2 linked regions of the Rhodopirellula bahusiensis genome follow. The main gene of each other region encodes a partner of the protein of the gene in region 2 in a complex. Links are inferred from orthologs where the notes say so. Each region holds a gene or a part of one and is shown on either strand. Other genes may lie near its edges.

Evidence for each region.
Region 1: the proteins of CEE69_RS21395 (region 2) and CEE69_RS06690 are in contact, whole or in part, in a solved structure (PDB 5XT5), measured with the Bacillus subtilis proteins. The link is inferred for Rhodopirellula bahusiensis from one-to-one orthologs.

Annotation. Positions count from the first base shown.
Region 1 is NZ_NIZW01000004.1:11,125-17,930, forward strand. Bases 2,264-5,249 are described here. They hold CEE69_RS06690 (iron-sulfur cluster assembly scaffold protein), read right to left. Parts: upstream 3,981-5,249; coding sequence 3,546-3,980; downstream 2,264-3,545. Other genes in these bases: xseA (exodeoxyribonuclease VII large subunit), read right to left, coding at 2,264-3,310; CEE69_RS06685 (hypothetical protein), read right to left, coding at 3,307-3,543; CEE69_RS06695 (polysaccharide deacetylase family protein), read right to left, coding at 4,083-4,823; CEE69_RS06700 (glycosyltransferase), read right to left, coding at 4,816-5,249. Also shown: CEE69_RS06665 (polysaccharide lyase family 7 protein), read left to right, coding at 1-411; CEE69_RS06670 (hypothetical protein), read left to right, coding at 440-937; CEE69_RS06675 (Kelch repeat-containing protein), read right to left, coding at 949-1,944; more of xseA, read right to left, coding at 1,982-2,263; more of CEE69_RS06700, read right to left, coding at 5,250-6,072; CEE69_RS06705 (GumC family protein), read right to left, coding at 6,269-6,806. UniProt on the Bacillus subtilis protein: Part of the SUF-like system that mediates the biosynthesis of iron-sulfur (Fe-S) clusters. Acts as a sulfurtransferase and thus transfers sulfur from SufS to SufB.
Region 2 is NZ_NIZW01000018.1:55,070-61,877, reverse strand. What follows is about bases 2,369-5,356. They hold CEE69_RS21395 (aminotransferase class V-fold PLP-dependent enzyme), read right to left. Parts: upstream 4,487-5,356; coding sequence 3,251-4,486; downstream 2,369-3,250. Other genes in these bases: CEE69_RS21390 (SufE family protein), read right to left, coding at 4,483-4,911; CEE69_RS21400 (zinc-binding alcohol dehydrogenase family protein), read left to right, coding at 2,369-3,038. In the rest of the region: CEE69_RS21415 (hypothetical protein), read left to right, coding at 1-206; CEE69_RS21405 (Gfo/Idh/MocA family protein), read left to right, coding at 434-1,777; more of CEE69_RS21400, read left to right, coding at 2,025-2,368; CEE69_RS21375 (hypothetical protein), read right to left, coding at 5,550-5,828; CEE69_RS21370 (hypothetical protein), read left to right, coding at 6,123-6,584. UniProt on the Bacillus subtilis protein: Type II cysteine desulfurase that acts as the initial step in the SUF-like Fe-S cluster assembly pathway.

The sequences.
Region 1 (6,806 bases), on a different replicon or contig from region 2:
AATACGATCCACACCCTGTCGATGAAGGTTGCCATCACAGCGACTCCAGCCAAGAAACGTCACGTCGTGTGCGCACAGATTCATGATGCCGAAGATGACTTGATGATGGTGCGTTTGGAGGGTGAAAAGCTATTTGTCGAGCGCAACAAAATCGGAGACGTGATGATCGACCGTCACTACCAACTCGGCACGCCATTCGAGCTTGAAATCCGAGCCGGTCAGGGGCACGTTCGGGTCTCTTACAACGGGGAGGAAGTGATGGATTGGAAGGTGGCTCGAAAAGGCTGCTACTTCAAAGCGGGTTGCTACACCCAATCGAATCCAAAGAAGGGAGACGAGGAAAATTCGTTCGGAGAAGTGGTCATTTCGAAGCTCCAACTTAGCGACACGGCTTCTGAGTTTGGACAGTAAACAATCGATCTTCCTTCGGAGTCATTTCATGAGAACGTTCGCGGTCTTCTTCTTCGTTGCCATGCTTTGTTCATCGCTAGACGCCAAAGAATTTCGTCCTGTCGACGCAAAGGTGGTCTTCTCGGTCACGGAAGAGACATTGGAGACAATGCCGGCTTGGACGCCCGGATCGGGGCAACTTCCAGTTTCGGCCGCGGATGCCATTCAGATTGCGGCAGCATTCCACAAGCGAATTGCACCCCATGGCAGGAACGACACATTCGTTTTCGATTTAGCAGGTGCAACACTGGTTCGTGCTGAGAAAGACCGCTGGTACTGGGTTGTTCAGTATCGAGTTCACTATGATCCAGTCGCGAAGCGAAACAGTATTGGGGGCGGATGGGTTGGTCCCATGCCTAAGCAGAGTCTCTATCCGGTGCTGATGAATGGCAAGCTTGCGCCGCATCAGCCGATCTCACGCAAAGTGCCCGCCGCGATCCAGCCGGCCAATGAGTCTGGCGGGAGCGAGGGCGCCGACCGCAAATAGGCTATCCAGGGCTACTTTGGTAGCACCAATCGTTCAGTCGTAGTCAGTTCCGGGCCGCCGCCTCGATTGCCACTACCCGAGGCGGTGAACAGCGAATCGCCAATCACGACCAAGCCCGTTCCGTGTCGCCCTCGATTCATCGACGGCCACGTTTTCCACTCGCTCGTTGCAGGGTTGAAGACTTCGACTTCATCGTGAGCTTCTTTCTGGTTCGCGCTCTCGCCGCAGCCAACGACCAGCTGGCCAGCAATCGCAATCACACTGTTCCCAGCACGCTCGGTCGGTAGATCGGGGCATTCCTCCGGCGGCAACCACCGCCCCGCGTCAAAGTCGTAAACATCAATCTTGCTGATCGTTTGCGAGAAGACCGCGTTATCGCGTTTCGACGTCACTCGCCCGCCCGCCGCATACAGCCGATTGCCGATCACCGCGGCTTGAAAGTGGTCGCGTTCATGAGGTGCGTCAGGCAGGATCTCCCACACACCCGTCTTCGGGTTATACCGATCGAACCAGCTTCGGCATCCGTCGACGTGTCCATTCGTGATGCCACCAACCAAATAGATCCAACCGTCGCGATAGATTGCACCGGCCCCGCCGCGACGTCGTGATTCGGGAATGGAATGAACGAAGTCGAATCGGTCTTCTTTGGGATGATAGACAACCACCTTCTCGAGCGGAGTCTCCTTTGGATAGGGGCCCGTCATCGCTCCCATCAAATAGATCGCGTCACCAACCACCACGCCTTGAAAGTGATGCAGTTCCAACGGCGTCTCAGACTTTGTCGTCCAAACATTGGTCTCGGGATCGTAGACATCGACCGGATTGATGCGGCGACCACCCAACAAGAAAAGTTTGCCCTGAAAGCCGACCAAAGCTGCCTCATGTCGAGCGGTTGGCTGGCCTTCAGTTTTGACGTTCAGCCATGCGTTCGGCTTCAATTCAGGTGGTTCAGCCTGCAGCAGCGACGACGTAGCAAGAAGCAGAGCACACAGTAGCAAACGCGTCATAGTCGATTCGATTAATGGGGATAAACGAGGTTGATATTCAAGACGGTTCAGATCGGTCGTCGTTCGATTCCTGTCGCGAAACGACGGAAAACACATCGCCGTCGGACAATCGAGTTCTCAAGGTATCACCAGGAAGAACATCCTGCGTGGAACGGACGACTTGCCCATTCTCGGTCTGCGTCACACTGTAACCACGAGCCAGCACGGCGAGCGGTGAAAGTGCGGACTGGGCAGCCGCAACGGTCGCTAGTTTAGCTTGGGCCTGTTCCAATCGCCGCCAAATCGCGGAGCGTCCACGTTCGTCCCAATCGTCCAAGTCCCGACTGCGATCATGAACCAGCTCAAACGGGTTTTGGAATACCGGGCGAGATTCCCAGTTTTCAAGTCGTTGCCGTTCGGATTGAATCCGCCGGAACAGGTTGGTCGTCATCATCTGACCGAGTGCATCGAGGGCCGCGACCATCGAATCGCGGTCCGGCAGGACTCGAGACGCGGCGTCGGTCGGTGTCAATGCGCGAACGTCCGCAACCAAGTCCGCCAGCGTCACATCAATCTCGTGCCCGACCGCGGAGACCGTCGGAATTCTAGATGCCGCGATTGCTCGGACCAATTGTTCGTCGTTGAACGACCACAGGTCTTCCAGTGAACCTCCGCCTCGGGAGACGATCAGCACATCAGGCTGGGGACGCATCCGGTGAGCGGCCCGCATTCCATCAATCAATGCCTCGACACTTCCCGGTCCCTGGACACTGGCCGGGATGAGCACGATCTCAATCCCAGCGTGTCGCTGCGCAGCAGCTTGCAAAAAGTCTTGAATCGCTGCGCCGGTGGGGCTAGTCACAATCGCGACTCGGCGAGGCACCCGTGGCAGCAACCGCTTGCGTTCTGGTTCAAACAAACCCTCGGCTTGCAGTTTCGCTTGCAGTTGTGCAAAGGCCAGTTGGAGTGCGCCCATTCCTTGAGGCTGGCACTTCCGAACGACAAGCTGGTAGGAACCACGCGCCGCATAGACCTCCACGTCTCCCATGCAAAGCACGCTTTGTCCGTCGTCCAAGTCGAACGGCAAACGCTCCGCAACACTTCGCCACATGACGCCACGAATCTGCGATCGTTCGTCTTTCAGGGTGAAGTACAGGTGCCCACTTCGAGGGCGGGCGATGTCGGTGATCTCTCCCGCCACCCAAACACTTGGAAAGCCCGACTCTACCGTCGACTTGATCTGACGCGTCAGCTCGCTAATCGAAATCGCATCGTCGCTGGTGGAAGACCGCCGGACTTTCTTTGCAACCTTGCGTTTGGGTGCCGCGGCTTTGGCTGGCTTTTCGTCGTCCGAATCGAACAGCGAAAATTGGGTGCTGTCACTCATGAGCTCGGTTGACTCGCCAGTGTGCGCCGGAATGGACCTGTCTCACCAAAACACTCTTTCATGTTTGGAAAGCCTTGCCGGAACACATCGACCTCTTCCACGGATTTGCTGTCGGCCGCGATAGCGATCAGATGCGGACCGTTCATCGGGATCGCAGAAGCAACCGCTTCGTCGTCGGTAAGAAAGTCGACTCGAATTCTTTCGACACTGAGGTTCGCCGGGGACGCACTCATTATCACTGTTCTTCCCCGAGCGATGGTCCGGTCGGTGCGGACGAATCACCGTCGTCGTCCATCGGAGAACTCAACGCTGCTTGCAGGATACTCCAGGAAAGAAGGCAGCAATCGTGGCAATCAGGAGCCAGGTTGGGACCGACCAATTCCAGCATCTCGTCGGCGGTGAAAGCTTTTGCCTCCTCCATCGTCTTGCCTTCCATCAGTTCGATCAACATCGACGCGGACGCTTGACTGATCACGCAACCTTCACCTTCAAACCAAGCCTCGGAAACTTTTGCGGAATCATCCAGCTTCAGCGTGATCACGATTCGGTCGCCGCACTGAGGGTTGTTCCCCTCGTGCATGTGACTGGCGGATTCCAAAATCCCGCGATGATACGGGTCTTCGTAGTGATCCAGCACGTGCGGTTCGTGAATGTCCTGCTCGTTCGGCATGTTGGATTGGAGGTCGATTATTCGCGGTCGGTGAATCGCATCGGCTTCTGACGACGGAGCAATTGCGTGGTACGTCTGAATCCTCGCGTTGCTCATTCAACTCTATGCGAGTTGTCGAAAAAGGGAAGCGGGGCTTTCGCTCGAACAGACTTCTCCATTCGTCGCGGTGACTGCACGCCCCGATTGAACCGCTTCCGCCAGCATTGCAAACGCCTTCTCGAGGTTTGGCCACTGTTCGTTCGCTTCGATTTCCCAGCTATGGCCCCACAGATGGAAAACACCGCCCGTTCGTGCAGCTTCCTCCAACATCACGGCAACCATCCCGACCCAGTCTGTGTTGCCGGTCAGGGTCCAGGCTCGTTGAAGCGGACCAAACGAAGCCCGCTTCAAAGCGTTGCGTAGGTAGGCCGACCTCGGGTGCGGATGTGCCTGCACCGAAGTCGTCATGGATGACAACGGCCATCCTTTGTCACCGCGAACGTAGTCACCACGCACACGGCGTTTGGGTGGATCGCACTGCAACAACTCGACGGTGCGATAACCGTTGAAACCATGACGTGCGATAGCGTTGACGTGTTCGCGTTGGAACTTTCCCAGCGGAGGGCAGAACATTTCGCAAGGTCGACCCGTCACATCGGCCACCCAAGCACCGCTGTCGTGGATCTGACGCTCGGCCTCGACATCCGGAAGCGTTGTCAAAGCCAGATGATCCATCGTGTGAGCACCAATCTCAAACCGCTGGCTCAGCTCCCGAATTTTCTCCTCGGACAAAGTCTCCAATTGAGACTTTCGCGGAATGTAGAACGTGGCCGCCAACTCATAGCGAACAAGCAGATCAACCAAGCGGTGATCGAGAGGATGCCCGTCGTCCCAGCTCGTCGTGACCACGCAACGGTTTGTCATGTGCCTGTTCGGATTGGGAGGAATTCGCTTGCGAAAATGTCGCCGGTTCTGCGAGTGGTGTCGGGGCTAAATGTGGTTCTACGGAGGAGCCAACCGGGTGCTGCAGATCGATCCGCAAATCCGAGTCTGCAACTCGAGTCGCATCGTTTCGCCCGCGAGCGACCAACGCTCGTTCGTAAATCTGAAGCAACTGTTCGTGATTGATCGCCGCGGTGTACTTGGATTCGTATTCTTCACGAGCCGCGTCACGCATCGCGATTGTTTCTTCCGCGTACTCGACAAAGCGATCCACCACGGAGGCAAGTTCGCTGGCGTCGCCGCTTTGGAACAGAGCGCCCACGGCCGGGTGCACCAACTCAGCTTGACCGCCTTGGTTTGCGCACACAACCGGTGTTCCACATGCGAAAGCTTCGACAACGACTCGGCCGAACGACTCCGCACAATGAGACGGCAGAATCAACATCGCCGCATCGGCCATCGTCTGGTAGACCGCGTCCTGTTCCAACCGTCCGAGATACTCGACGTTTTCACGCGGCTGGTCCAGCAAGTGTTTGAGCGGTCCGTCTCCGATGATCTTCAACGGAATGGGCTGAGTCAGTCGCTCCCAGGCATCCAACAAAACCTTCAGTCCCTTTTCCTCGCTCAAGCGGCCGACGAACAACGCGTAGCCGCCTTCACCCTCACCGAGCGGCAATTCCGATTCGACGAAGTGAGGTTTGACGACGATCGGTGGCATCGGGTGACCCGATTCTTCAAAACGAGTTTTGACGAACTGCGTCGGAGCGATCGCCAAGTTGAGCGAACGCTGATAAGTCTTGCGGGATCGATGCAGCCAATTCTTCACGGCGACGACTCCGGATGCCAAGCGGCTGTCGTGAAAGCACGCATGCCGAATCGCTGGGGTCGCAAAAGTAGCGGACACACAATCGGTGCAAGGTTGCCCGTCGCGAAAGCAGACTGCCTTGGCACAAAGAATTCGCGAATTGTGCAGCGTTAACACGGTCGCTGCTCCCGCATCATGAGCGGCCTTGATCGCGGCGGGAGAAATCGCCGGGAAAGTATTGTGGAAGTGCACCACCTCAATTTCTTGCTGCTTCACCAAGTCGTGGATTTCGTCGGCGATGCCCGAATTCCAAACGGTCATCCGAGCATTCGCGATCGCTCCCGCGCCAGACATCGAATCATTCATTCGCGTGAACCGCGTGACCCGGTGGCCAAACGATTCGAGCAATTGAGTTTCGGCATCGAACACGACATCCTCGCCACCACGAAGGCGGTAATAGCTGTGAACGGCTAGGATTCGCATGGCGATGATGGGCGCCGTGGGTCAACGAGGAAGATGGGGCAAATGAGGTCGAGTGTTGCGGAGCATCGGAAACATTCGTTTAGCGAGGAACCGCCGTCAACCCGCCGTTTTCTTCGGTTTCAACCACCGGTTCTGTTTCCGGTGGCTTGTTGAATCCGCGAACACCATCGGAACCACGGTAGCGACCATGTCCCGCATCGCTTCGTCGCCGGGTCGGTGGATTGCGATTGGAGTCAATGTCCGCCGATTGAGGCGTCGCCAGCAAACCGCGAATCAATGCCTGAACCAGCCCAAAGCCCAACGCCAACATCGCGGCCAGGACCAACAAAATCGACCGTTTGGGTTTGACCTTCTTCAGTCCGAGCGAAGGCTCCTGGACCACAGCGATTTCGCTGACTGCACCCGACGACAATCGATCAATCAAGCGAGCGTTGTCGCGATTCTCCGCCGTCCGCAAGTACTCGGCTTCCGCCAAATTGGTTTCCCAACTCAGCTCCGCCAATTGAACCTCATCGCGATTGAGTTGTGTCAGTTCTCCATTCAGCTTTTCAGCTTGTCCCTTCAAGTTCTTCCGTTTGGATTCCAACCCTGAAAGATTTGTGTCGGTTTGTTGCAGC
Region 2 (6,808 bases):
TCTTCATCGGATACGACGTGCGAGCTGAGGTTGGATACCAACTCACGCAAATGATTCACGTTCGCGGCGGTTTCCAACTGCTCGATCTGGCCAAGGGCGTGTGGCGAAACGAACGTGCTGGCAACAGCAGCAACTTGAGCTACGGGGCCACTGACCAGAACTTCCTGGCCGTTGGCGGAACCTTCGGGATCGAACTGAACCGCTAATTCCGACACCGTCCCACTGCTAGCTGATCACATCATTGAAGCCGGCGAGGTGAATTCACCTCGTCGGCTTTTTGCGTTGAGTCGTGGCGTTTCATTGGATCGATCTTCGATTGGTGCATTTGATCGCTTGGTGCGTCTGACGTCGGCGGATGAGGTATGATGCGAGTCCAATCGCTACGGCGATTCCCCGCCTCAACTTTCTCCCCCGCCTCAAATGGAGTCTTGCCATGCGTCATGTCAAGAATCGACGTTCTTTCATGAAGTCCGCTGCGATCGCCGGCTCAGCGATCACGCTTCCCGCGTTGCAGTATTCTCGCGTCTACGGCGCCAACGATCGTCTGCAAATTGCGAGCGTCGGTACCGGCGGCAAAGGTTGGAGCGATTTGCTCGGGGTTGCCGCCAGCCCGCAAGTGGAAGTGGCCGGGCTGTGTGACATCGACAGTTCCGCGAAACACCTCGGCCAGGCTGCCGATCGGTTCACCGCGGCACGTCAGTACGATGATTGGCGTCAGTTGCTTGATGAAAGCAGTGATCTGCAAGGTGTCTTGGTCTCCACGCCTGATTTCATGCACGCACCAATCTCGCTCGCGGCGATGCAATTGGGCAAGAACGTGTTTTGTCAAAAGCCTTTGACCCACACCGTCTTGGAAGCCCGCCAGATGCGAAGGGCGGCCGACAAGTTCGGCGTGGTGACGCAGATGTGCAATCAGATTCAATCGCACTCAGCCTATCGCACAGCCGTTCACTTGGTTCATGAAGGAATGATCGGCAAGGTACGCGAGGTGCATTCGTGGCAAGGTGGCCAACCGTCCTGGCCTCGACACATTCCGCGTCCAAGCGAGAGCGATCCGGTTCCGGCGAACGTGCGGTGGGACTTGTGGCAAGGCGTTGCTGCCGAGCGTCCCTACAAGATTGGTATGTATCACCCGTTCAATTGGCGAGGATGGCAAGCCTACGGCACCGGGCAGTTGGGTGACTTCGGATGCCACATCTTGGATCCGGTCTTCAAAGCACTGGAGATTCGTTCGCCGACGAAGTTGACGGTCGATGCACCCGAGCTGATGCCAGAGACATGGACCGATCGAGCAACGGTGCAGTACGAGTTTCCTGGTACGAAGTACACGGCGGGATCAACGCTGCCGGTCACCTGGTACGACGGTGTTGGCGTGTCGCCGCCGCGAGAGACGCTGGCTCACATTCCAAGCGACGCGAAACTGCCGGGCGCGGGCTCGGTGCTGGTTGGCGACAAAGGCACGTTGGTGATTCCACATGTCGCGATGCCGCAGCTCTATCGGCCTGATCAATCCGTTGCTGCCGATCTACCGGTGATCCCTTCCGTCGACCACTACACCCAGTGGGCGGACGCTTGTCGCGGAATGGGAGAAACAACTTCGCACTTCGATTACGCGGGGCCGCTGACGGAGACGGTCTTGCTGGGAACCATTGGGATCCGCTTCCCAGGTCAAAAACTGCAGTGGGATGCGGAGGCGATGAAGATCACCAATCACGCGGAAGCCCAGCAATGGATCTCCAAGCCTTACCGCAAAGGCTGGGAACCGAACTGGATCTAGGTTGTTGGAAGTTGGTCACACCAATCTCCTCGCTGATGGTATTCGTTCTGTGCCTATGAGCCGGAAATGTGCGTACTTGTCGGGCTCGAGGGACGTCCTACGATGAATCCAAAAGCACGGAGCGGCGATGCGGATTGCACGTCGCTGCCTGCTGGGAACGGATCACGCCGTTCGACTGGAACGCGTTTTCGCATCGGTTGCGTTTGCTGTGTCTCGCGGTCGGGCGACCACAAGCAGGAACACCACGATGAAAGCCGTTGCATACAAGACTCCTGGATCAATCGACCGGGACGACTCTTTGCAAAACATCACGCTTGAAAAACCCACTGCGGAAGGTCGTGATCTGCTGGTCAAGGTCCACGCGGTTTCGGTCAATCCCGTGGATGTGAAAGTCCGCAGCAAAACTTCCCCGGAAGGCAGCGAATGGCGGGTGCTTGGGTTCGATGCGGCTGGCGTGGTCGAATCAGTTGGTCCGGAAGTGGAAAGTTTTCAACCCGGAGATGCAGTCTTCTATGCGGGGTCGATCGCACGCCCGGGCACAAACAGTGAGTTTCACCTGGTCGATGAACGCATCGTCGGGCACAAGCCTTCTACCTTGAGCGACACCGAGGCCGCGGCGCTGCCACTGACCGCGATCACCGCGTGGGAGATGTTGTTCGATCGGCTCGATGTGGAACGTCCAACGCCTCAGGGTGGCGACACGATCCTGGTCGTGGGCGGTGCAGGAGGAGTTGGCTCGATCACGATTCAATTGCTGCGAGCGTTGACGGACATGACGATCATCGCCACCGCTTCGCGGCCCGAAACCCAAGACTGGGTCCGTGAACTTGGTGCGCATCACGCCATCAACCATCGTCAGCCGATGGCGCCGCAGGTGAAGGCACTCGGAATCGGCGACCCCGGTTTTGTGTTCTCAACAACTCACTCCGACCAACATCTCGAAGACATTGTCGAGTTGATGGCACCGCAGGGACGTTTCGGATTGATCGATGATCCGCCGCACCTTGATGTTAGCAAGCTGAAACAAAAAGCACTGTCGTTGCATTGGGAATTCATGTTCGCTCGATCGCTGTTTGGCACACCCGACATGGACCAGCAACGCAAATTGCTCAATGAAGTTGCCTCGTTGGTAGACGCTGGGAAGATTCGATCCACCGCAACGGAAACGGCGGGCAAGATCAACGCCGCCAACTTGAAGCAAGTCCATGCGAAGATCGAGAGCAACACCGCTCGCGGCAAGATCGTGCTGGAAGGTTTCTAAGCAACGCAAGAAGAACAGTCGTCAAACTTCGTAGTGGATGAGGCAACAAATCATGTATCTCAAGACTATCGCCCAACCCTTTTTTGCGATGACAGCATTGCTTGCCGTCTGGTTGGTCTCGAATGCGACGGCGTCGGCTCAAACGACAGCGGTTGAGTCGGGGCAACTGTTCGGCCGTTAGGCAACGGTCCGGCTGCTGATGGCTAATCGATTCAGGTCAAACGCAACCGTTGGCAGGCAAACTGGATCGCATCCATCAGAGCGTCAACGTCGTCACGCGAGTTGTAAACTCCGAAGCTTGCTCGCACAGTCGCGCTGACGCCCAGCAGATCGTGAAGCGGCATCGTGCAGTGGTGACCATGCCGGACGAAGACACCCTTTCGATCGAGTAATTGCGCCAAGTCTTCCGGATGGGCTCCGTCGATTGTGAAGCTGGTGATCGCTCCTCGGTGCTCGACGCCAGGACCATAGATCCGCATGCCGGGGATTTCTTGCAGACGATTGTAGGCGTATTCAAGCACATTCCGCTCGTGTTCCTGGACCTTGTCCATTCCGAGCGTGCCCATGTAATCAATCGCCGCGCCCAACGCGATCGCTTGAGCGATCTGAATCGTTCCCGCTTCGAACTTGGCGGGAGAAGAAGCCCATGTGGAGTGATCTTTGTATACGCGATCGATCATGTGACCGCCGAATAGGATCGGGGCGGTCTGTTCGAGCAGTTCGCGTTTTCCATACAGCACGCCAACGCCGCTCGGCCCGTACAACTTGTGTCCCGAGAACGCCAAGAAGTCGATCCCGCTGGCGACAACATCAGTGTGCTCGTGAGGAACGCTTTGCGCTCCGTCGACAACGATCACCGCGCCGGCGTCGTGAGCTTTTTTCGCGAGTTCATCGATCGGGTTGAGCGTGCCGAGCATGTTCGACATGCCGGTGACCGCCACAATTTTGGTTTTGTCGCTCAGCACTTCGCCGATGCGGGCCATTTCCAAACGACCATCATCGGTCAGCGGGAGAAAGCGGCATGTCGCTCCCGTTTGCGCGGCGAGTTGTTGCCAAGGAACGAAGTTCGCATGGTGTTCCATCTCGTTGATGAGGATCTCGTCGCCGGCTTTCAGGTTTCGCTTTCCCCAGCCACTGGCGACCAGGTTCAACGACATCGTGCAGCCGGAGGTGAAAACGATCTCGTCGGAGTGTTCGGCACGGATGAACTGCCGGACTTTCTCGCGTGCACCTTCGAGCTCCTCGTCAACGATCGCACCAAATCGGTACACGCCGCGATACGCGTTGGCGTAATAGTTCTCGTAGACCTCTCGTTCTTTATCGATGACGCACTGTGGCTTTTGCGCCGACGCTCCACTGTCGAGATAGACAAGCGGCAAACCCTTGGGAAGCGGTTTCTGCAGAATCGGGAAGTCGCCGCGGACGGCTTCGATGTCGAGTGGAATCATGATTGGGCCTCTGCCTGGACGGCTAGTTCTCGAACGCGTTGGACCATGCTGTACAGCCCGTTCCGTCGTTGCGGACTGAGGTGCCGCTCGAGTCCCAGTTTCTTGAACGCCTCTTCGGCATTGATCGAGATGATCTCCTGCGGTGTCTTGCGGGAATACAACGCTGCGATCACCGCAATCAAACCGTTGACGATCACAGCATCGCTGTTCGCCAGAAACTCCACAGTCGGTGGGTTGGACTTTTTGATGTCGGCAACCAACCAAACATTGCTCTGGCAGCCATGAACTCGGTTTTCCTCGGTTTTGGATTCCGCGGGCAACTCAGGCAAGCTGAAACCCAGGTCAATCAAGTAATCACAACGCTCGTCCCAATCGGGCAAGTCCTCGAATTCCTCGTACAATTCTTCGATCGTTAAATCTTGCAATCCAATCTACCTCTGTTTGTGGTTTCGCCTTCTTCGCTGCATTCACTTCCCTAGTTTGACGCAGAAACGCCGATTCCAATAGGTCACACGATCTTGGAAAGCTGCGTGGACCGGCCGATTCCGCCCGATTGAAGGGGCTCACCCAGGACAATTTGTTCCGACCGGCCTGGTGACCGCTGCAGTGTTGACGTGGAAGGCCACTCGAGCAACATCCAATCCGCCGTCAGCACATCGCTTGCCAGCACAACGATTGCCTGCCCAGCAAAACTATACGTGCGTGCATAGATGCGGGGCCATGCTCGCAGCATCCTGCGAATGCCGCCCGCGAGAAACTCTGCTCCGCGTCACCACCTCATCCCACCGCGTGACGGGTTGTTGATTTAGTCGTATACCGAATGGCAATTATTAGCCGATGAGCGTTCGCACCGGATTTCGAGACGCAACCGGGCCTAATGTCCGTCGGCTGATGAAGGCCGTTTGAAACGGTGATTTGCCAAGCACGAATTTGTGTTCAGAAATTCTGGGTTTGGGTTCCGGCGTGCGGTCGATAGCGGCCGGCCACCAACGAAAATGAGCCGAGGCTGCATCAAAACAGCGTCGGCTCGTGGGGGGAAAAGAAGGGAATTGCGCCAACCGAATCAAAGCATTGGCTGAAGGGTCTTGAGCTGCGTCGAAATCTTCTCGAAGACGATATCGACGTCGACTTCTTCGCCACCGTGAAGCGTGTTGTCGAGTTCTCCAAACGCGTTCATGAGTGCTTCCGTGGCCTCGCTCACAGTGTCCTGCTGTTCGCTCGAGAGATCAGCCTTCTTCGCCAGTTCTGGCAGGCATTCGATCAAGTGTCCAATTTCGTGAAGTTCGCCATGCGCGTCGTTCGGTTTGCCGCTGGCGAACGCTGTCGTGATCTTGCTACCCATTTCTTCGATTTGTTCCACGGCTTGGTGAAGCGTTTCAGGGTCGCCGCATTCCTCGGGTTTCCCGATTCGGGACGGGTGGTTCCCGCTTCAGTGTCCATTGCAGCGAGCGACAACTCACATCCACCAAGGCTGTTGGATCCGGGATTTGACAAATTCGATTTTGAGAGTTGACTAAATCGCCAGTGGCTGTAGAGTACAGGTAGATGGCTTTTGGAAACGGGTGCGCCCTACACGCACGCCCGTTTGGTTGACTGGTCGGTCAACGTGAAATCGCAACTCTAACGGTGCAGAAAGATGAGCTCATTGGAAACTCGTCACGTTCGACTTCCCCGTCTCGCGTTCGTTGTGCGGAATCTCTTCGCGCTCTTCCTGTTCGGCACGGGAATCATGACGATGGGGTTTGGATTGAACGGGTACCCGGTCGATCAAACGCCTGACGAAGTGGGGCGGTTCATGATTGCACTCCAGGCAACGGGCTACCTGATCTTTTGGGTGGGCCTGTTCAAGACAATCGCGGGCGGGTTGATGTTCTTTCCACGCACCGCCCCACTCGCGATCCTGATGTCACTTCCGTACGCGTTCAACATCCTGCTCTATGTGACGCTATTTGCTCATCAATTCTTGGTGATTGGGCTACCGGATTTCGGGGCATGTGTGTTTCTGCTTTACTGCTATTTCGATTGGTATCGACCGATCTTCGCTGCCCAAAATACGAGTTCGCTTCCCGATCCAATGAAGGATGCAAACGCAGTTTGATTCGGAGTCCTCGCCCGGATTCGCGATTGGGCGCGTCGCCTCTCTGATTCGATCTGAAATGGCGTCGGTGTTGAAGAACGCAGATTGGCCATTTTCACCGGAAGAAACACAGACCTTGATCACGTTGCCTGACGCTGGCAATCCACGCTCCAGGAGCGAATTGGCATCTCAAATGATCTGTCCTGCCGTTGCTGGATGACTTGGGGAAAGCAACGCTCAAGGGC